DNA from 3 places in the Streptomyces sp. NPDC059906 genome. Region 1 is predicted to be linked to each of the others. Evidence: riboswitches for the same ligand, from Rfam matches in the RefSeq annotation. Region 1 holds a riboswitch; each other region holds the start of a gene.
The links. Region 1 has a riboswitch for cobalamin ahead of metE (5-methyltetrahydropteroyltriglutamate--homocysteine S-methyltransferase). Riboswitches for the same ligand answer to the same signal wherever they lie in the genome.

Region 1 (5,900 bases):
ACCGAGCAGCGACGACGCGAGGACCGGGGCGGTGGCCGGGTGACCGGGCGGCGGGTCTCACCGCGGACCGCTCACCGGCCTCACGAGCGTGCTGCGGACACCGAGAAGCGCTTCCGGGTGGATCAGGAGCGGCACAGCTCGTCGCGGACGGCGCGGGCGGCGGCCACCAGGTGTTCGAGCGAGGCCCGGGTCTCGGGCCAGGCGCGGGTCTTCAGGCCGCAGTCGGGGTTGACCCAGAGCCGTTCGGCGGGGATGGCCTTCAGGCCGTCACACAGGAGGTCGGCCATCTCCTCGGCACCGGGCACGCGGGGGGAGTGGATGTCCCACACGCCGGGTCCCGCCTCGCGCGGGTAGCCGTGGACGGCGAGTTCGCGGGCGACCTGCATCTGGGAGCGGGCCGCCTCCAGGCTGATGACGTCGGCGTCGAGGTCGTCGATGGCCCGTACGATGTCGCCGAACTCGGCATAGCACATGTGGGTGTGGATCTGGGTCTGCGGACGGACGCCGGAGGTGGTGAGCCGGAAGGCTTCGGTGGCCCAGGCCAGGTATCCGGCCCGGTCGGCGGTGCGCAGGGGCAGCGTCTCACGCAGGGCGGGTTCGTCCACCTGGATGACGGACGTGCCCGCGGCCTCCAGGTCGTTCACCTCCTCGCGCAGGGCGAGCGCGACCTGGCGGGCGGTGTCGCCGAGGGGCTGGTCGTCACGGACGAAGGACCAGGCGAGCATGGTGACGGGGCCGGTGAGCATGCCCTTGACCGGGCGGCCGGTGAGGGACTGGGCGTACGTGGTCCAGCGCACGGTCATCGGGTCCGGACGGGAGATGTCGCCGGCCAGGATCGGCGGGCGGACGTAGCGGGTGCCGTAGGACTGGACCCAGCCGTGCCGGGTGGCGAGGTAGCCGGTGAGCTGTTCGGCGAAGTACTGGACCATGTCGTTGCGTTCGGGTTCGCCGTGCACCAGGACGTCGAGGCCGGTCTGCTCCTGGAAGGAGATCACCTCCTGGATCTCCGCCCTGATCCGCTCCTCGTAGCCGGCCGTGTCGATCCGCCCGGCGCGCAGATCGGCGCGCGCGGTGCGCAGTTCGCCGGTCTGCGGGAAGGAACCGATCGTGGTCGTCGGCAGCAACGGCAGGCGGAGGTGCGAGCGCTGCGCCGCGGCGCGCTCCGCGTAGGGCTGGGAACGTCGCGCGTCGGCCCCGGAGACCGCGGCGGCACGGGCGCGGACGGCGGGATCGCGCGTGATGGGGGAGTTGGCGCGGGAGGCGAGGTCGGCACGGTTGGCCGCCAGGTCGGCGGCGATGGCGTCGGTGCCCTGGGCGAGGCCCCTGGCGAGGGTGACGACCTCGGCGGTCTTCTGCCTGGCGAAGGCGAGCCAGCGCAGGATCTGCGGTTCGATGTCCCGTTCGGCGGCGGTGTCCAGGGGGACGTGCAGCAGGGAGCAGGAGGCGGACACGTCGACGCGGTCGGCCAGGCCCAGCAGGGTGCCGAGGGTGGACAGGGAACGGACGAGATCGTTGACCCAGATGTTGCGGCCGTTCACGACACCGGCGACCAGCCGTTTTCCTGGCAGCCCGCCGACGGCGGCCAGCGCGTCGAGGTTGGCGGCGCTCCCGGTGAAGTCCAGGGCGAGCCCTTCGACCGGGGCCTTGGCCAGCATCGGCAGCGCATCGCCGAGCCGGTCGAAGTACGAGGCGACCAGGAGCTTCGGACGGTCGGCGAGAGTGCCGAGGTCACGGTAGGCGCGCTCGGCGGCGTTCAGCTCGGCCGCGGTGCGGTCCTGGACGAGGGCGGGCTCGTCCAGCTGGACCCACTCCGCGCCCGCCGCCCGCAGGTCGGCCAGCACCTCGGCGTACACGGGCAGCAACCGGTCCAGCAGGGTGAGCGGGTCGAAGTCCGCCGGCCCGCCCGGGGCGGGCTTGGCCAGCAGAAGGTAGGTGACGGGGCCGACGAGAACGGGCCGGGCGGTGAGGCCGAGGGCGAGGGCCTCCCTCAGTTCGTCGACCTGCTTGGCGGAGTCGGCGGTGAACGCGGTGTCCGGGCTCAGTTCCGGGACGAGGTAGTGGTAGTTGGTGTCGAACCACTTGGTCATCTCCAGCGGTGCCACCTCCTGGGTGCCGCGTGCCATGGCGAAGTAGCCGCCGAGCGCGTCGTCCGCCACGGCGGAGCGGTGACGCTCGGGAATCGCGCCGACCATCACGGTGGTGTCGAGCACATGGTCGTAGTACGAGAAGTCACCGGTCGGCACCTCGTCGATGCCCGCGTCGGCCAACTGCCGCCAGTTCGTCCGGCGCAGTTCGGCGGCCGTGGCGCGCAGGGCGTCGGCGGTGACGCGGCCCTTCCAGTAGCCCTCGACGGCCTGCTTCAGTTCCCGGTTTTGCCCCTGGCGGGGGTAGCCGTACACGGTGGCCCGTGCTGCCGCGGCTGCGGACTTCGTGGTCACGGAGATCTCCTTCACGAGATGAATCCCTGAGATCCCGGCGACGGGACGAGAACGCGAAGGAGTGACACACCGGGCGGGACCGACGCTGCGCAGTAGGGCAGACACATCCGCCTGGTATGTACGCCGACCCGCCCTCGAGGTCACCGGGATGTCCGCGCACGAACGGTTCGCGCGCGGGCAGTTGGCAGGTCTTCGGACTCGCGGGCACGTCCTCACCGTTCGAGGACACCTACTGGCCGTCGCTTCCCGGGCCCGGTACCTCGGACCCAGTGCGTATGACGGCGGTCGTTCCCGCTCACCGCTGCGGGGCAGTCCCGGATTCCCACCGGGTTCCCTCTTGCGACGCCCCGTCCGGCTGACGGGGCGAACCAGCTGCTGTGGGCAGCCTACGGGCAGTTCGCGCGTCAGGAACGCGGACGTCCGCAATGCGGGCGTGACCCGTGTCACGCGCCCGGCCGCGGCGGGCCGAACGCGCGGCGACGCCGGTTCAGTCCGCCACGATCGCCTGGAGGGCGCGGCCGTAGTGGCGGGCCACTGTGTCGGTGTCGGCCGAGGCGAGGGGTTCGAGATGCGCCACGTAGCGCATCATGGCGAGCCCGATGAGCTGCGTGGCGACCATGCTCGTCCGGAGCGTCGCGTCCTCGCCCGTGATCACCCCGCCGAGTGCGCGCGCCAGGATGCCGGTCGCGGTCTCACGGAGCTGGGCGGCCGCGGCACGGTGGATGGCGGCCGAGCGCACCATGGTCATGAGTGCCGGGCGTGACGACACGTCGTCCCACACCGACAGGTGGGCGCGCACCATGCGTTCCCCGATCCCGTCCAGTCCGCCCCGCGCCGCGGCGGTGATGGCCTCCTCGATCTTCCCCGGCAGTTCCAGCGCCTGGAGGAACAGGTTCTCCTTCGTGCCGTAGAAGTGGTGCACCAGCGACTGGTCCACCTCCGCCGTCTCCGCGATGCGGCGCAGGCTGGTCGCGTCGAAACCGCGCTCGGCGAAGCAGACCCGTGCCGCGCCGAGGATCGCCTCCCGCGTACGGGTCTCCCCGGGACGCCTGCCCCCGGCGTGCTTGGTCGCCCGACCGGCACCAGTCACCTCACGCGTATCGCTGACGCTCTCCATGGCCCCATCATGCCCGCTCCGAACGCCGCGTCCGAAAACTCATCACATGATGAACTCATTGTCTGATGAGTTATATAGTGACGTCGTCGGTGTCACCGAGCCTTCGTACTTCGTCCGCTGTTTCGCCCCGTCTGCCAGGGCGGGGCGGAGCACCTCTACGGAACGGTTGCCATGTCTGCCAATCTCGACGCCTCCACCACCTCACAGCCGAGTGGCGACACCCCGGAAGCCGGACCGCCCGGTGGCCGGGGGCTCGTGGCGAAACTCGCCGCCATCGTCGTCGGCCTGACCGCCGCGATCACCCTCATGCTGTGCGCCTTCGGTCTGCCGTCCGCCAACGGCGGCCCCCACCACGCCCCGCTCGGTGTCACGGGCCCGGAGTCCGCGGTGGCCGCCGTGCAGCAGCAGCTCCCCGGCGACGACTGGGAGGTCACGGCGTACGACGACGCCCGTGCCCTGGTCCGTGCCGTCGAGGAGCGCGACGCCGTGGGCGGCCTCGCCTTCGGCGACGACGGCCTGACCGTCTACACGGCGACGGCGGGCGGCCAGATGATCAGCAACGCGATCAGCGGGCTCGGTACCGCGCTTGCCGGTCAGCAGCACGTCTCCGCGACCGTCCACGACGTGGTGCCCTTCCCGAAGGACGACCCGCGGGGCGCCGGTCTCGCCTCCGCCGCGCTGCCGATGATCTTCGGTGGCATGCTGCCCGCCATCGCCCTGCTCCAGTTCTTCCCCGGCCACGCCAATCTGCGGATCCGTCTCGCCGGGGTCGTCGCCTTCGCCCTGGCCGGTGGAGCCGCCGTGACCGCCGTCCTCCAGTTCGGTATCGGCACCCTCGACGGCGACTACTGGGTCACATCCCTCGGTCTCGGGCTGGGCATGGCCGCGCTCGCCGTCCCGTTCCTCGGGCTGGAGTCGCTGCTCGGATACGCCGGGTTCGGTGCGGGCTCCGTCGTGATGATGTTCCTCGGCAACCCGCTCTCCGGCCTCACCACCGGCCCGTACTGGTTGCCCGACGGCTGGTCCACGCTCGGTCAGCTCCTGCCGCCCGGCGCCTCCGGCAGCCTGCTGCGCGCCAACGCCTTCTACGACGGGACCGGCGCGGGCGGCCCGGCGCTCGTCCTGGGCCTGTGGACCCTCGCCGGTGTCGCCCTCATGCTCGCCGCGGACCGTCGTCGCAACGCGAGGACCGGCAGGGAGGCCGGCGACACCCCGGCGGTGTGAGGGGGGCACGCTCCTGAGTGACCTGAGCGGTGCCTGCCTACTCAGGTGCCGGTGACGGCGTCCACCCGGGAGCGGTGGGCGCGGATCTCCGTGTGGTGGTCCGCGGCCCAGGCGATCAGCCGCATGGCGATCTCGTGCAGGCCGCGGCCCAGCGGGGCGAGGGCGTACTCCACACGCGGCGGAACCTCGGCGTAGGCGGTGCGCGTGATCAGACCGTCCTCGACGAGCTGGCGCAGCGTGTGGGTGAGCATGCGCTGGGAGATGCCGGGGATCCGGCGCTGCAGGTCGGTGTAGCGCAGCGGGCCGTCGTCCAGGACGACGACGATCAGCATGCTCCACTTGTCGCCGACCCGGTCCAGCACCTGCCGGATGAAGGGCATGTGCTCGGCGGGGATGCTCGCACACGGCCCGGTCGCGGCCGCCATCTCCGTATCGGCGCTGTCCGGCATGGCACCCATTCCTCTCCGTCGCGCACACCCGTGTGCCTTTTGTAACGACCTCCATACTGGCGCATCATGGCGCTACGAACAAAACGTAGGAATTGGAGGTCAGGCCGTGAAGGCAGAAATCTGGGCCGAGGTCACCTCCCCCTGCGGACGACCTGCTCGGGCTCTTTGAACCGCTGGGCCCGGACCGTGACCCGACGCGTCGGACACGCACCGAGCGCCGCTACCGGCGCCCAGAGCGGCGGCGCGCCGCTCGCCGTGCTCCGTACCGCCTGGGACGAAGCCCACCCCGTCACCCCACCCCGGTCTCCTCGAAAGGCGCAACCACCATGTCGTACCTGCTGCACATCGACTCCTCCTCGCTCGGCGAGGCCTCCGTCTCCCGCCGGGTCGCCCGGTCCTTCCGCGACCGGTGGCAGGGCCCGGTCGTCCACCGCGACCTCGCGGCCTCGCCGGTGCCGCACCTGACGGCGGCGGGCGTCACCGCCCGCGACACGGACCCGGCCCGGCACACCCCCGAGCAGGCCAAGGCCCAGGCACTGCAGGACGAGCTGATCGAGGAGTTCCTCGGCGCCGGCGCGTACCTGTTCACGGTGCCGTTGTACAACCTGTCCATGCCGTCGGCGTTCAAGGCGTGGCTGGACCAGATCCTCGTCACGGACCGTACCTTCACCC
Region 2 (5,900 bases), on a different contig from region 1:
GACGTGGACGGCCTCCTCGAAGAGCTGGCGGGACAGGTACAGCCGCGCCTCGGGGGAGTTGATGTGCTTGTAGAGGGTCAGCACCAGGTTGTTCGCGACGATCGAGTCGCCGGTGGCGAAGAAGGCCACGAGCCGGCCGATCAGGTGCTGCTCCATCGGGCTGAGCTTCGCGAGGTCGGCGACGTCCGAGTGGAGGTCGACCTCCTCGACGTGCCAGGTGTTCTTGATGGCGTCCCGGTAGCGCTCGTAGAAGTCCGGGTAGCGCATGGGGCGCAGGGTCAGCTCGAAGCCCGGGTCGAGCAGGTTCTTGGTGGTGGGGTTCGCGGGGGTCTCGGTGGTCATTACTGGCAGGCCTCGCAGGACTCGGGGTTTTCCAGGGAGCAGGCGACCGCTTCGGGGTCCGGGCCGGCCTGCACGGGGACGGTGGTGGCGCGGGCCGCGGCGCGGGCGATCCGGGTCGCCGGGCGCGAGCGCAGGTAGTAGGTGGTCTTCAGGCCCTGCTTCCAGGCGTACGCGTACATCGAGGAGAGCTTCCCGATGGTCGGCGTCTCCAGGAACAGGTTCAGCGACTGGGCCTGGTCGAGGTACGGGGTGCGGGCGGCGGCCATGTCGATCAGGCCGCGCTGCGGGATCTCCCAGGCGGTGCGGTACAGCGCGCGCACGTCCTCGGGGATCCAGGTGAAGCCCTGCACCGAACCGTTGGCCTCGCGCAGCGCCTCACGGGTGCGGGCGTCCCACACGCCGAGCCGCTTGAGGTCGTCCACCAGGTACGAGTTGACCTGGAGGAACTCTCCGGACAGCGTCTCGCGCTTGAACAGGTTGGACACCTGCGGCTCGATGCACTCGTAGACACCGGCGATGGAGGCGATGGTCGCGGTCGGCGCGATGGCCAGGAGCAGGGAGTTGCGCAGTCCGGTCGTCGCCATGCGCTCGCGCAGCGCGGCCCAGCGCTCCGGCCAGGCCGGCTCGACGCCGTAGTGGTCCGGGTGCAGCACCCCCTTGGCCGTACGGGTCTTCTCCCAGGCCGGCGCGGGGCCGCCCCGCTCGGCGAGGTCGGCGGAGGTCTCGTACGCGGCGAGCATGATCCGCTCGGCGATGCGGGTGGACAGGGCCTTCGCCTCGGGGGAGTCGAAGGGCAGACGCAGCTGGAAGAAGACGTCCTGGAGGCCCATCGCGCCGAGGCCGACCGGGCGCCAGCGGGCGTTGGAGCGGCCCGCCTGCTCGGTCGGGTAGAAGTTGATGTCGACGACCCGGTCCAGGAAGGTGACCGCGGTGCGGACGGTGGCGTCCAGGCGCTCCCAGTCCATGTCGCCCTTCGCGGGGTCGACGAACGCGCCGAGGTTGACCGAGCCCAGGTTGCAGACCGCGGTCTCCCCGTCGTCGGTGACCTCCAGGATCTCCGTGCAGAGGTTGGATGAGTGGACGACGTGGCCGGGGGTCGCGGTCTGGTTGGCCGTGCGGTTGGCGGTGTCCTTGAAGGTCATCCAGCCGTTGCCGGTCTGCGCGAGGGTGCGCATCATGCGGCCGTACAGCTCCCGGGCGGGCAGCGTCCTGCGGGCCAGCCCCGCCTCCTCCGCCCTGCGGTAGGCGGCGTCGAACTCCTCGCCCCACAGGTCGGTCAGCTCCGGCACGTCGGCGGGGGAGAACAGCGACCAGGCCCCGTCGGCGTCCACGCGGCGCATGAACTCGTCCGGGATCCAGTGCGCGAGGTTCAGGTTGTGCGTACGGCGGGCGTCCTCGCCGGTGTTGTCCCGCAGCTCCAGGAACTCCTCGACGTCCGCGTGCCAGGTCTCCAGGTAGACCGCGGCGGCGCCCTTGCGCCGGCCGCCCTGGTTCACGGCGGCGACCGAGGCGTCCAGCGTCTTCAGGAACGGGACGATGCCGTTGGAGTGCCCGTTGGTGCCGCGGATCAGCGAACCCCGGGCGCGGACGCGGGAGTAGGCGATGCCGATGCCGCCGGCGTGCTTGGACAGGCGGGCCACCTGGTGGAGGCGGTCGTAGAGGGAGTCCAGCTCGTCCTTGGGGGAGTCCAGGAGGTAGCAGGACGACATCTGGGCGTGCCGGGTGCCGGAGTTGAAGAGGGTGGGGGAGGAGGGGAGGTAGTCGAGGCGGCTCATCAGGCCGTAGAGGGCGGCGACCTCGTCCACGGACCGGGTGGTGTCGTCCTCGGCGAGTCCGGCGGCGACCCGCAGCAGGAAGTGCTGGGGCGTCTCGACGGCCTTGCGGGTGAGCGGGTGGCGGAGCAGGTAGCGGCTGTAGACGGTACGCAGGCCGAAGTAGCCGAAGCGGTCGTCGGCGGCCGGGTCGACCAGCGCGTCGAGGCGGGCCGCGTGCAGCCGGACGAAGGCCGCGGTGCGGTCGGCGATCAGGCCCTCGCGGTGGCCGGTGGCGACGGAGTCGGTGAAGGTGACGACGCCCTGGGAGGCGGCCTCGGCGCGGATGCCGATGGTCAGCAGGCGGGCGGCCAGCCGGGAGTAGACCGGGTCCTCGGAGATCAGGCCGGCGGCGGCCTCGGTGGCCAGCTCGCGCAGCTCGGCCTCGTCGGCGCGGGCGGACCGGCCGCGCAGTGCGGCGGCGGCCACCCGGCCGGGGTCGGCGCCCTGGAGGTCGGCGGTCAGCCCGGTCAGGGTCCGCAGCAGGGCGGCACCGGGTCCGTCGGGTTCCCCGGTCGCCGTCACCGGGGTCGCTGAAGCCGGATCGGCTGGCGCGATGGTCACGTGGAGCACTCCCTCGCTCGGCACGGGGCCCGGCGGAGGGAGGGCAGGGGGCAGCTCACGAGCGCACGCGGCGTCGCGTCCACCGGCCCACTCCACGAGGCCCGGACGTCATGGCACCCGGGCCAGGGCGGCCGGGCGCGCTGTCGGCAGGTCCTCGGACTGGACAGGCGTGCGCGCACGTGCGAAGACGTACGGATGCACGCAAGTACACCGTTGCGGGACAGTTCCGGATTCGCACCGGATTCCCCTGCGGCGACAGCGAGCACGAGCATACATCTTGTGCCGGGGGACGCGAGCACCCCCAGATGTTGTGTCTCGACGGGGTGTTGTGATGGGGTGCCGCGGCCGTGTCAGAGCGTCAGTTCGTAGGTGAGCAGCGTGATGTCGTCCAGCTCCGGCAGCGGGTTCCAGTCGCGGTCGGGCGTGCGGACGAAGCCCCAGGCGCGCGTAGAGACGGTGGGCGGTGCGCATGGTGGCCTGGGTCGACAGCACGACGCCCGTGCACCCCGTCACCGTCCGGGCGCGGTCGACACAGGCCCGTACGAGGGCCTCGCCCGCCCCGCGGCCGCGTGCCTCGCGGGCGACGGCGAGCATGCGTATCTCGGCCTCGCCGGGGCGGGCTATGTCCGCCATGGGGCCGCCGGACGGTACGAAGGTCACGCCGCCGAGCACCCGGGTGTCGGCCACGGCGACCAGCACCTCGGCGGCCGCCGCCCGCTTGGCCACGTCGCGCAGCTCGTCCAGGTAGGAGTCGCTCTCCCCGAAGTCGAGGAGGCCGTCGCGCAGGTAGGCCTGCGCGGTGATCTCGCCGAGGGTGTCGTACTCCTCGGCCGTCGCCCGCCGGATCACGAAGTCCATGACCCCGAGTGTGCCCGACGGGTACGACAACGGGCCGCCGGATTTCTCCGACGGCCCGCCTCGAACCAGGGGTCAGTGCGAGCTGCCCGCCGTGGCCGGCGGCAGTTCCACCTGGACGCCGGGGTCGCCGGCGTCGGCCGTGTAGTCGCTCGGCTTGGTCTCGTCCACGCCGTCGGGCGCCTTGACCGCCCTCAGGACGAAGGTCAGGACCACGGTGACCAGGACGTTCAGCACGAAGGCGGTGAGACCGATGTAGCCGATCTCGCCGATGCCGGGGATCTCGTCGGAGGACCCGCCGAAGTGCGCCTGTGTCGGCGAGGCGACCCCGTAGGCGGCGACCGTGCCGTAGATCATGCCGACCGCCCAGCCGCCGAGCAGCGCCCAGCGGTGGAACCAGCGGGTGAACAGGCCGCCGACCAGGGCCGGGAAGGTCTGCAGGATCCAGATGCCGCCCAGCAGCTGGAAGTTGATCGCGACGGTCTTGTCCATGCCCAGGACGAAGATCAGCGCGCCCACCTTCACCAGGAGCGACACCAGCTTGGAGACCTTCGTCTCCTGTGCCGGGGTGGCGTCCGGCTTGATGAAGTCCTTGTAGATGTTGCGGGTGAAGAGGTTCGCGGCCGCGATCGACATGATCGCCGCCGGGACCAGGGCGCCGATGCCGATCGCCGCGAAGGCCACGCCCGCGAACCAGTCCGGGAACATGGTCTCGAACAGCTGCGGGATTGCCAGCTGGCCGTTGTCCACCTTCACCCCGGCCGCGATCGCCATGAAGCCGAGCAGCGCGAGCAGGCCCAGCATCAGCGAGTACAGCGGCAGGATCGTGGTGTTGCGCCGGATCACGTTACGGCTGCGCGAGGACAGCGTGGCGGTGATCGAGTGCGGGTACATGAAGAGCGCCAGGGCCGAGCCGAGCGCCAGCGTCGCGTAGGTCCACTGGCCCCCCGCGTCCGGCACCACCCCGCCCTTGCCCGCCTCGGTGAACTTGTCGCTCGCCGACGCGAAGATGTCGTCGAAGCCGCCCAGCTTGATCGGGATGTAGATGATCGCCACCGCGATGACGATGTAGATCAGCGTGTCCTTCACGAACGCGATCAGCGCGGGCGCGCGCAGTCCCGACGAGTAGGTGTACGCCGCCAGCACACCGAAGGCGATCAGCAGCGGCAGGTCCTTGATGAACCAGTTGGTGTCCTCGCCGCCGCCGACGCCCATCACGTCGAGGACGGCCTGGATGCCGACCAGCTGGAGCGCGATGTACGGCATGGTCGCCAGGATGCCGGTGACGGCCACCGCCAGCGACAGGCCCTTGGAGCCGAACCGGCCCCGCACGAAGTCCGAGGTCGTCACGTATCCGTGCTTGTGCGAGACCGACCACAGGCGGGGCAGGAAGGTGAAGATCAGCGGGTAGACCAGGATCGTGTACGGCACCGCGAAGAAGCCGGCCGCGCCCGCCGCGTAGATCGCCGCCGGGACGGCCACGAAGGTGTACGCCGTGTACAGGTCGCCGCCCAGCAGGAACCAGGTGACCCAGGTGCCGAACGAGCGGCCGCCGAGGCCCCACTCGTCGAGGCTGTGCTCGTTCGCGGCCCGGCGCCAGCGGGCGGCCAGGAAGCCCATGGCGGTGACGAGGACGAAGAAGAAGATGAAGACGGCGAGTGCGACGCCGTTCACGCCGTCGTTCATCGCGACTCACCGCCCTTCGGGGCGGAGGGGGCGGAGGAGGCGGCGGAGTGGGCGGCGGCGCGGCCGCGCTGGTCCCACTGCCACAGCTTGTACGCGGTCACCGTCAGCACGGTCGAGATCAGCACCCACGCCATCTGGTACCAGTAGAAGAACGGGATGCCGATGAAGGCCGGGTCCGTCTTGGTGTACGAACCGACCCACAGCATGGCGACGAACGGTGCCACGAGACATAGCCCGATGACGACGCGCACCGGCGTCACCACCGGCTCTCTGCTCACTTCTGGGTCTTCTGACATGCGCGGCTCCGTCCCCTCGCTGATCACCTCGTGCAGTGCGCACGAAATGTAGGTGACGGTGTCAAGACAGCGGAAGACCTCGTCCGTATATCGGTCCTCAACCGCAACTTCGCGCCCGCGCGCGCGGGGGTATGCCGGATATGTGCCGGTGCGGATCCTAGTCCTGGGGCCGCTTGAGGCGGGCCACGAACTTGTAGCGGTCGCCCCGGTACACCGACCGGACCCACTCCACCGGCTGGCCGGTGCGGTCCTGGGAGTGCCGGGAGAGCATCAGCATGGGCAGGCCCACGTCGGTGCCGAGCAGGCCGGCCTCGCGCGGGGTGGCCAGGGAGGTCTCGATGGTCTC
Region 3 (5,900 bases), on a different contig from region 1:
CGACCGGACATCACCACGACGACCAGCCCGACGACGATGGCTCCGGCGACGACGCGTCCGGCCGCGCGCCCCCACCAGGCCGGACGGGCCGTGCCCGGGCCCCGCCTCGGCGGCCCCAGCCGTTCGGACCGTCGGGCGGGTCGCAGCAGACGCACCAACAGCAGCGCGGCGACTGGAAGTTGCAGCAGCCACAGGAGGGTGCGCGGCCACTCCCCGTACCAGACGTTGGTTCCGTACAGCAGGGTGTGCCACACACTCAGCACGTAGACGACGATCACGAAGCGGTGCAGCCGTCGCCAGGTGTTCGCTCCGATGCGGTGCCGAACGTAGAACAGCAGGCCGAGAGGGATCGCGAGGTACAGGGCGCCCTGCCCGAGCGGGATGGCGATCCGGCCGGTGCCGGAGTCGTACCAGCCGGGCACGAAGCTGTCGGCGAAGCCCACCCACAGCCGCTCGGCCCAGTCCACCTTCGTCTCGTAGCGCACGAGTTCGGCGGCGAACATCAGCGCGTGCGCGAGCATGAGCGCCATCGTCGTCAGGCTCGTGGTGCGGTGCCAGCGCTCCAGTACCTGCCGCGAGACCGGCAGCCGGGCGGGGCGCGGACCCGACAGCAGCAGGCCCAACATGACCGTGCCCCAGGCCCACAGCAGCGCCGACCAGCCGAAAGCCTGGCTGAGCAAGTACATCCAGTAGGTGCCGGCATCGTCCATGAAGGGCATGACCGCGACGGTGTCCGAAGCACCCGACTCCATGCGGGCCCACAGGAGAGCGAACACGAGTCCCGTGACCACCACGGCCGCGGAGGCGTCGGGCACTGCGGCACGCAGATCACCGCGCAGTGCGACGCGGTCCCCGGGAGGCCGCTGCCCTCCGGACGCGGCCGCCGCCCCGCCCTCGTCCGGCCTCGTGTCCGACGTCATCAGGCGCCTCCCCAGGCACGGGTCACCGCCGCAACGGTGCGCATGTGTCGTGAGGCAACAAGTCTGGCCGATGGGGCGGCGATCCCCCGAGGCACTATCCGGCCAGACCAGCCACGACGACCGGACGGGGACACACCTGGTTTCTGTCTCCCCTCCACAATCAAGACAACCGTTGAATCCTCACTGTCGCAGGAGTACGAGCGCCCTTACGCTGATGGACGCAGTCGGTTCGCGCCTCCCGTCCGCCCGGATGCCGGCGGCGCGACGCAAGAGGGAACCCGGTGCGAATCCGGGGCTGTCCCGCAGCGGTGAGTGGGAACGAAAGCCGTCGATGTTCACTGGGTCCGCGTCAGGACCGGGGAAGAGACGGCCGGTAGGTGTCCGGCCCTTTCGGCGGACGGGCCCGCGAGTCCGAAGACCTGCCACTGCGCCCGCGCTCCGCGCGGGTGGTGCACGTGACCTCGTGGACTGGGTCGGCGGTATGGGCGGTCGTACGTCGTGCGGGTGGCCGCGCCTCCTTCCCTGTCGCTGTCCAAGGCCAGGTACGGAGGATGCTGTGCGGAACCCAGCCGCTTCGCGTCGGCCTGTCCGACCCCGGACCGAGGTGTCGTCCGACGGCTCCGGGCGGCCGGCCCTCGAACCCGTCGCGGGTGCCCTCCGGGAACGGGGCCAGTCCCGCGGCACGGTCTCCGGCGTCTGTCACGGCACTCTGGGTGAGCTGTACCAAGGCCCGTTGCGAGCGGGCACCTCATCCGAGATCGCGGTGGTGTCCTTTCCCGTGGACCGACACTCCTGGGTGTACTTCACACCGAGGAAGGCCACCGGCCCGCCGTGTCCGACGGCCCTGGGTGCGAAGTCGGCGACGGCGGCCCGCCTCTTCCTCGACCACTACGGCCTCGCCTTCCCCCCGGGCGACTGGCGCACCCACTCCGAACTGCCGGTAGGGGTGGGGATGTCCAGTTCCACGGCGGACATCGTGGCGACACTGCGCTGCCTGTTCCGCGTCTTCTCGCTGCCGTACGACATGGACGTGGTCCTCGGCATCCTGACGGACATCGAGCGCGCCGACAGTGTCTTCCTCGACGAATTCGCCCTGTATCTCAGCGGCCGGCACCGAGTGGTGCGGCGACTGGGCCGGGACGTCGGCTTCCACACCGCCTACGTCACGGAACCCGGCACGGTGGACACCGCCGCCGTCACTCCCCTGCTGCTGGACCACTACCGGCGCCGCGACGAGGAGTACCAGCGGTGTCTGACCGATCTACTGAAGGGCTTCGACTCGGGCGACCCGGCCGCCGTCGCCCGTGCCGCCACGGTCAGCGCCGCGTTGTCCCAGGAGGTGCTGCCCAAGGCGACCTTCGGCAGTCTGCAAACCCATCGTGAGCGATTCGGCGCCGACGGCGTCTTCGTCGCCCACACCGGCTGCCTGGCCGGCTACCTCTTCGCCTCCCGCCCGGGCGCCCACGTCAAGTCCGAACTCTCCGCGTTCTTCCAGTCGCTCGGCCACCAGTGCACCTTCGCCCAAGGAGGCTACGGGTGATCCACCCCCACATCGCCGACGCCCTCAAAGCCCCGGACCTCGTCCGGCTCACCGATGGCCTGGTCCTGCTGCGGTTCGAGTCGATGAAGATCTACTCGGCCCTCGCCGCCGTCCGTCATCTGCTGGAGCGGGGCACCGTCCGTCCGGGACAGACCCTGATCGACAGTTCCAGCGGCATTTACGCCTACGCCCTCGCCCTTGCCTGCCACCGGTACGGCATGCGATGCCACATCGTCGCGTCCACCACCGTCGACGCCACCACCCTGGCCCAACTGGAGATCCTCGGCTGCACCGTGGAACAGGTCAGACCGTCGCGGAACCTGAAACTGGACCAGGAACTGAGGGTGCGACGGGTGCGCGAGATCCTCGCCGAGCGCCCCGGTCACCACTGGATGCGCCAGTACCACGACGACATCCACTACCTCGGCTACCAAGAGGTGGCCGACCGGATCGCGGCACAGTTCCCGCACGCATCGCTGACCGTCGTCGGCGGAGTGGGGTCCGGAGCCTCGACCGGCGGCATCGTGGAACGCCTGCGCGTGACCGACCCCTCGGTGCGTCTGGTCGGCGTCCAGCCCTTCGGCAGCGTCACCTTCGGCAGCCAGGACCATCACGATCCCGAAGCGATCATCGCCGGCATCGGCTCGTCCATCGTCTTCGACAACGTCCGCCACCATCTCTACGACACCGTGCACTGGCTGGACTTCACGCACGCCATGTCCGGCGCCGTCGCCCTGCTGCGCGAGCACGCGGTCTTCGCCGGGCTGTCCACCGGAGCCGGCTATCTGACGGCGACGTACGAGGCCCGCCGCCACCCCGACCGACTGCACCTGGTGATAGGCGCCGACACCGGACACCGGTATGTGGAGCGGGTGTTCGCCCGGCACGCCGAGGCCCTGGACCCGGTCGCGCTCAAGCCCGTCGAGGTCCGCGGTCCCGAGGAGATGACCATGCCCTGGTCGAGGACGACGTGGCGGCGCACTCCCCGCCCGGCGCAGTGGAAGGAGAGTGCCGCATGACCGTGGCCTGCCTGGAGTCACTGACCTTCGGCCTCGGCCGGCTGGTCCGCGCCGCCGACCGGCTCGGCGAGCGCCTGCTGCTCCTCACCCGGGACCCCGCCTACTACGCCTACGAACTGGACCGGCTGCCCACCGACGCCCTGGACGTCGTCGTGACCGACACTTTCGACGTGGAGCGGGTCGACTCGCTGCTCCGGCGCACCCCGGGACTGAGCGGCCTGATCAGTTCCACCGACACCTGGACACTGGCCGGCGCCGCCCTCACCGATCGCCTCGGTCTGCCCGGTCCCGACCCGGCCGTCCTGCGGCTGACCCGGGACAAGGCCGCCGTACGCAACAGGCTGCACGAGGCGGGACTCACCCGTGCGCGGGCCGTCGAAGGCGCCGTCCCGGACCGCGAGGCACGCGGGCTGCTGCTCAAGGAGTCGGGGCTGCCGCTCGTGCTCAAGGACACGGCGGGCACCGGGAGCCAAAACGTGTGGCTGGTCCGTGACGAGGGCGAACTCGACGCGGCGCTGGAAGAGGCGTCCGGTCGGGACCTGAAGGGGCGGTTGTTCGCCGAGCCCTATTTCAGCGGCCCGGTGTACAGCGCCGAGACGCTCACCTGGGCCGGTCGCACCAGGCTGCTGGGCGTCTCCAGTCGGCTCATGTCACCGGAGCCGCACTTCCGGGAGGAGATCACCGCCTTTCCCGTCGCCTTGCCGGGCCCGCAGCGGACGTCGTTGGAGCGTTGGCTCGATCGGGTGCTCGCCGCCATCGGCTACACCGACCGGTTCGCACACGTGGAGTTCGTGCTGACCGCCGACGGCCCGGAGGTGGTGGAGGTCAATCCCCGCATCGGCGGCGCCCTGGTCGGCGAGGGCATGTGCCGGGCCCTCGGCGTCAACGTGTACGAGGCGATGATCGAGGCCGCGCTCGGCCGCCGCCCCCGTCTCATGGACGCGGAGCTTCCCGGTGGTCCGGCCGTCGCCTTCGTTCTCGGCTACCCGGCCGCCCCCGGCGTGTTCACCGGCGTCGCCGGGCTCGACCGGCTCACCGAGATGCCGGGAGCACCCACCTGGTATCCGACCAAGCAGCCCGGCGACCTCGTGGAGCATCTCGGCGACAGCCGTGGATACGCGGGCCTCGTGTACGCCGAGGCGGAGACCGCCGAACTCGCCACCCACCGCGCGGTGGCCGCTGCCAACGCCTTGCGTGTCCGCACCGAGCCGGCCGGCCGGGAGGCGCCCGGTGGGTGAACGCACCCCCCGGGAACCGGGCCTGCGGGCCTCGCTGTTCCCGCTCACCGGCCCGCTGCGGTTCCTCCTGCTCAGCTCCTTCCTCATCCCCCTCGGCAGCTTCATGGTCCTGCCGTTCATGTCGGTGTTCCTGCACGAGCGGCTCGGGATGGGGCTCGGCACGGTCGGCGTGGTCCTGGCCGTGGCATCGCTCGTGCAGTTCTCCGGCGGCATCGCCGGCGGAGCCCTCGCGGACCGGATCGGGCTGCGCCGCACCATGCTGTGGGCACTGGCCGTACGCACCGCCGGTTTCACCGGGCTCCTGCTGGCCCTGCGCTGGCCGCCCCTCGCCGTCTGGGCACTGGTCCTGACGTGCTGCGGTGCCGCGCTCTACCTGCCCGCCAACAAGGCGTACCTGGTACACGGCGTCGACGACCAGCGCCGCCCGGCGTTCCTGTCGGCGGGCAACGCGGCACTCAACGCCGGGATGGCCCTCGGCCCGCTCATCGCCGGGCCGTTCGTCCTGTCCGCGCCCGGCTGGCTGTTCGCAGCCGTCACGACGCTGTTCCTCGCGGTCACGGCAGGACACGCACGGCTACCGGAGACCCACGGGACGCACCCCGCCGAATCGACGCAAACGGCCCGCCCGGGACTACTCGCCGGCGTGGCACTCCTGCCGTTCGCCGCCAACGCGCTGGCCTTTTACCTCTACTTCCACTTCCAGCACTTCCTGGCGGTGTACGCCGTCGAGCGCGCTTCCAGCGCCTTCTACAGTCTGGTGCTGCTGCTCTGTTTCACGCTGGTCGTCGTCGTACAGCCGCTCGCGTCCGGCCTGATCCGGCGCATGCCGTACGCCCTCGCCCTCGCGGTCGGGTTCACGGGCCTGGCAGCGGGCCTGGCCGTGCTGGCGGCCGGTACCCGGGCGGCGCTGCTGGCGGGCGGCGCGCTGATCACCCTCGGCGACATCGTGCTGTTCCTCAAGAACGACCTGGAGGCACTGCGCCGGAGCCCCCGCTCCGACGCCGTCGTCTTCGGCCGGCAGCGGCTGGCCGCGGGCCTGGGCGCCTGCGCGAGCGGCGTGCTGGGCGGGCAGGTGTACGGCCTCGGCGAACGGGCCGGACACACCGGCTGGTTCTGGCTGCTGGCAGCCGCGCAGTGCCTGCTGCTTCCCCCTCTGCTGCTCACCCTGCGCCGCCGCACGGCG

Region 2: another riboswitch for cobalamin. It lies ahead of ACFV9J_RS25155 (ribonucleoside-diphosphate reductase subunit alpha); the one in region 1 lies ahead of metE (5-methyltetrahydropteroyltriglutamate--homocysteine S-methyltransferase).
Region 3: another riboswitch for cobalamin. It lies ahead of ACFV9J_RS17840 (hypothetical protein); the one in region 1 lies ahead of metE (5-methyltetrahydropteroyltriglutamate--homocysteine S-methyltransferase).

The regions. Positions count from the first base shown of each region.
Region 1 is NZ_JBHWKU010000003.1:17,155-23,054, reverse strand. It holds gene metE (5-methyltetrahydropteroyltriglutamate--homocysteine S-methyltransferase) at 123-2,438, opposite strand; cobalamin riboswitch at 2,604-2,826, opposite strand; gene ACFV9J_RS05455 (TetR family transcriptional regulator) at 2,926-3,555, opposite strand; gene ACFV9J_RS05450 (hypothetical protein) at 3,727-4,779, shown strand; gene ACFV9J_RS05445 (winged helix-turn-helix transcriptional regulator) at 4,821-5,237, opposite strand; gene ACFV9J_RS05440 (FMN-dependent NADH-azoreductase) at 5,555-5,900, shown strand, end outside.
Region 2 is NZ_JBHWKU010000017.1:158,192-164,091, forward strand. It holds gene ACFV9J_RS25150 (ribonucleotide-diphosphate reductase subunit beta) at 1-342, opposite strand, end outside; gene ACFV9J_RS25155 (ribonucleoside-diphosphate reductase subunit alpha) at 342-2,717, opposite strand; cobalamin riboswitch at 2,845-3,006, opposite strand; partial or broken gene ACFV9J_RS25160 (GNAT family N-acetyltransferase) at 3,068-3,575, opposite strand; gene mctP (monocarboxylate uptake permease MctP) at 3,648-5,258, opposite strand; gene ACFV9J_RS25170 (DUF3311 domain-containing protein) at 5,255-5,554, opposite strand; gene ACFV9J_RS25175 (GntR family transcriptional regulator) at 5,712-5,900, opposite strand, start outside.
Region 3 is NZ_JBHWKU010000010.1:142,966-148,865, forward strand. It holds gene ACFV9J_RS17835 (ferric reductase-like transmembrane domain-containing protein) at 1-920, opposite strand, end outside; cobalamin riboswitch at 1,189-1,341, shown strand; gene ACFV9J_RS17840 (hypothetical protein) at 1,699-2,460, shown strand; gene ACFV9J_RS17845 (cysteine synthase family protein) at 2,457-3,479, shown strand; gene ACFV9J_RS17850 (ATP-grasp domain-containing protein) at 3,476-4,717, shown strand; gene ACFV9J_RS17855 (MFS transporter) at 4,710-5,900, shown strand, end outside.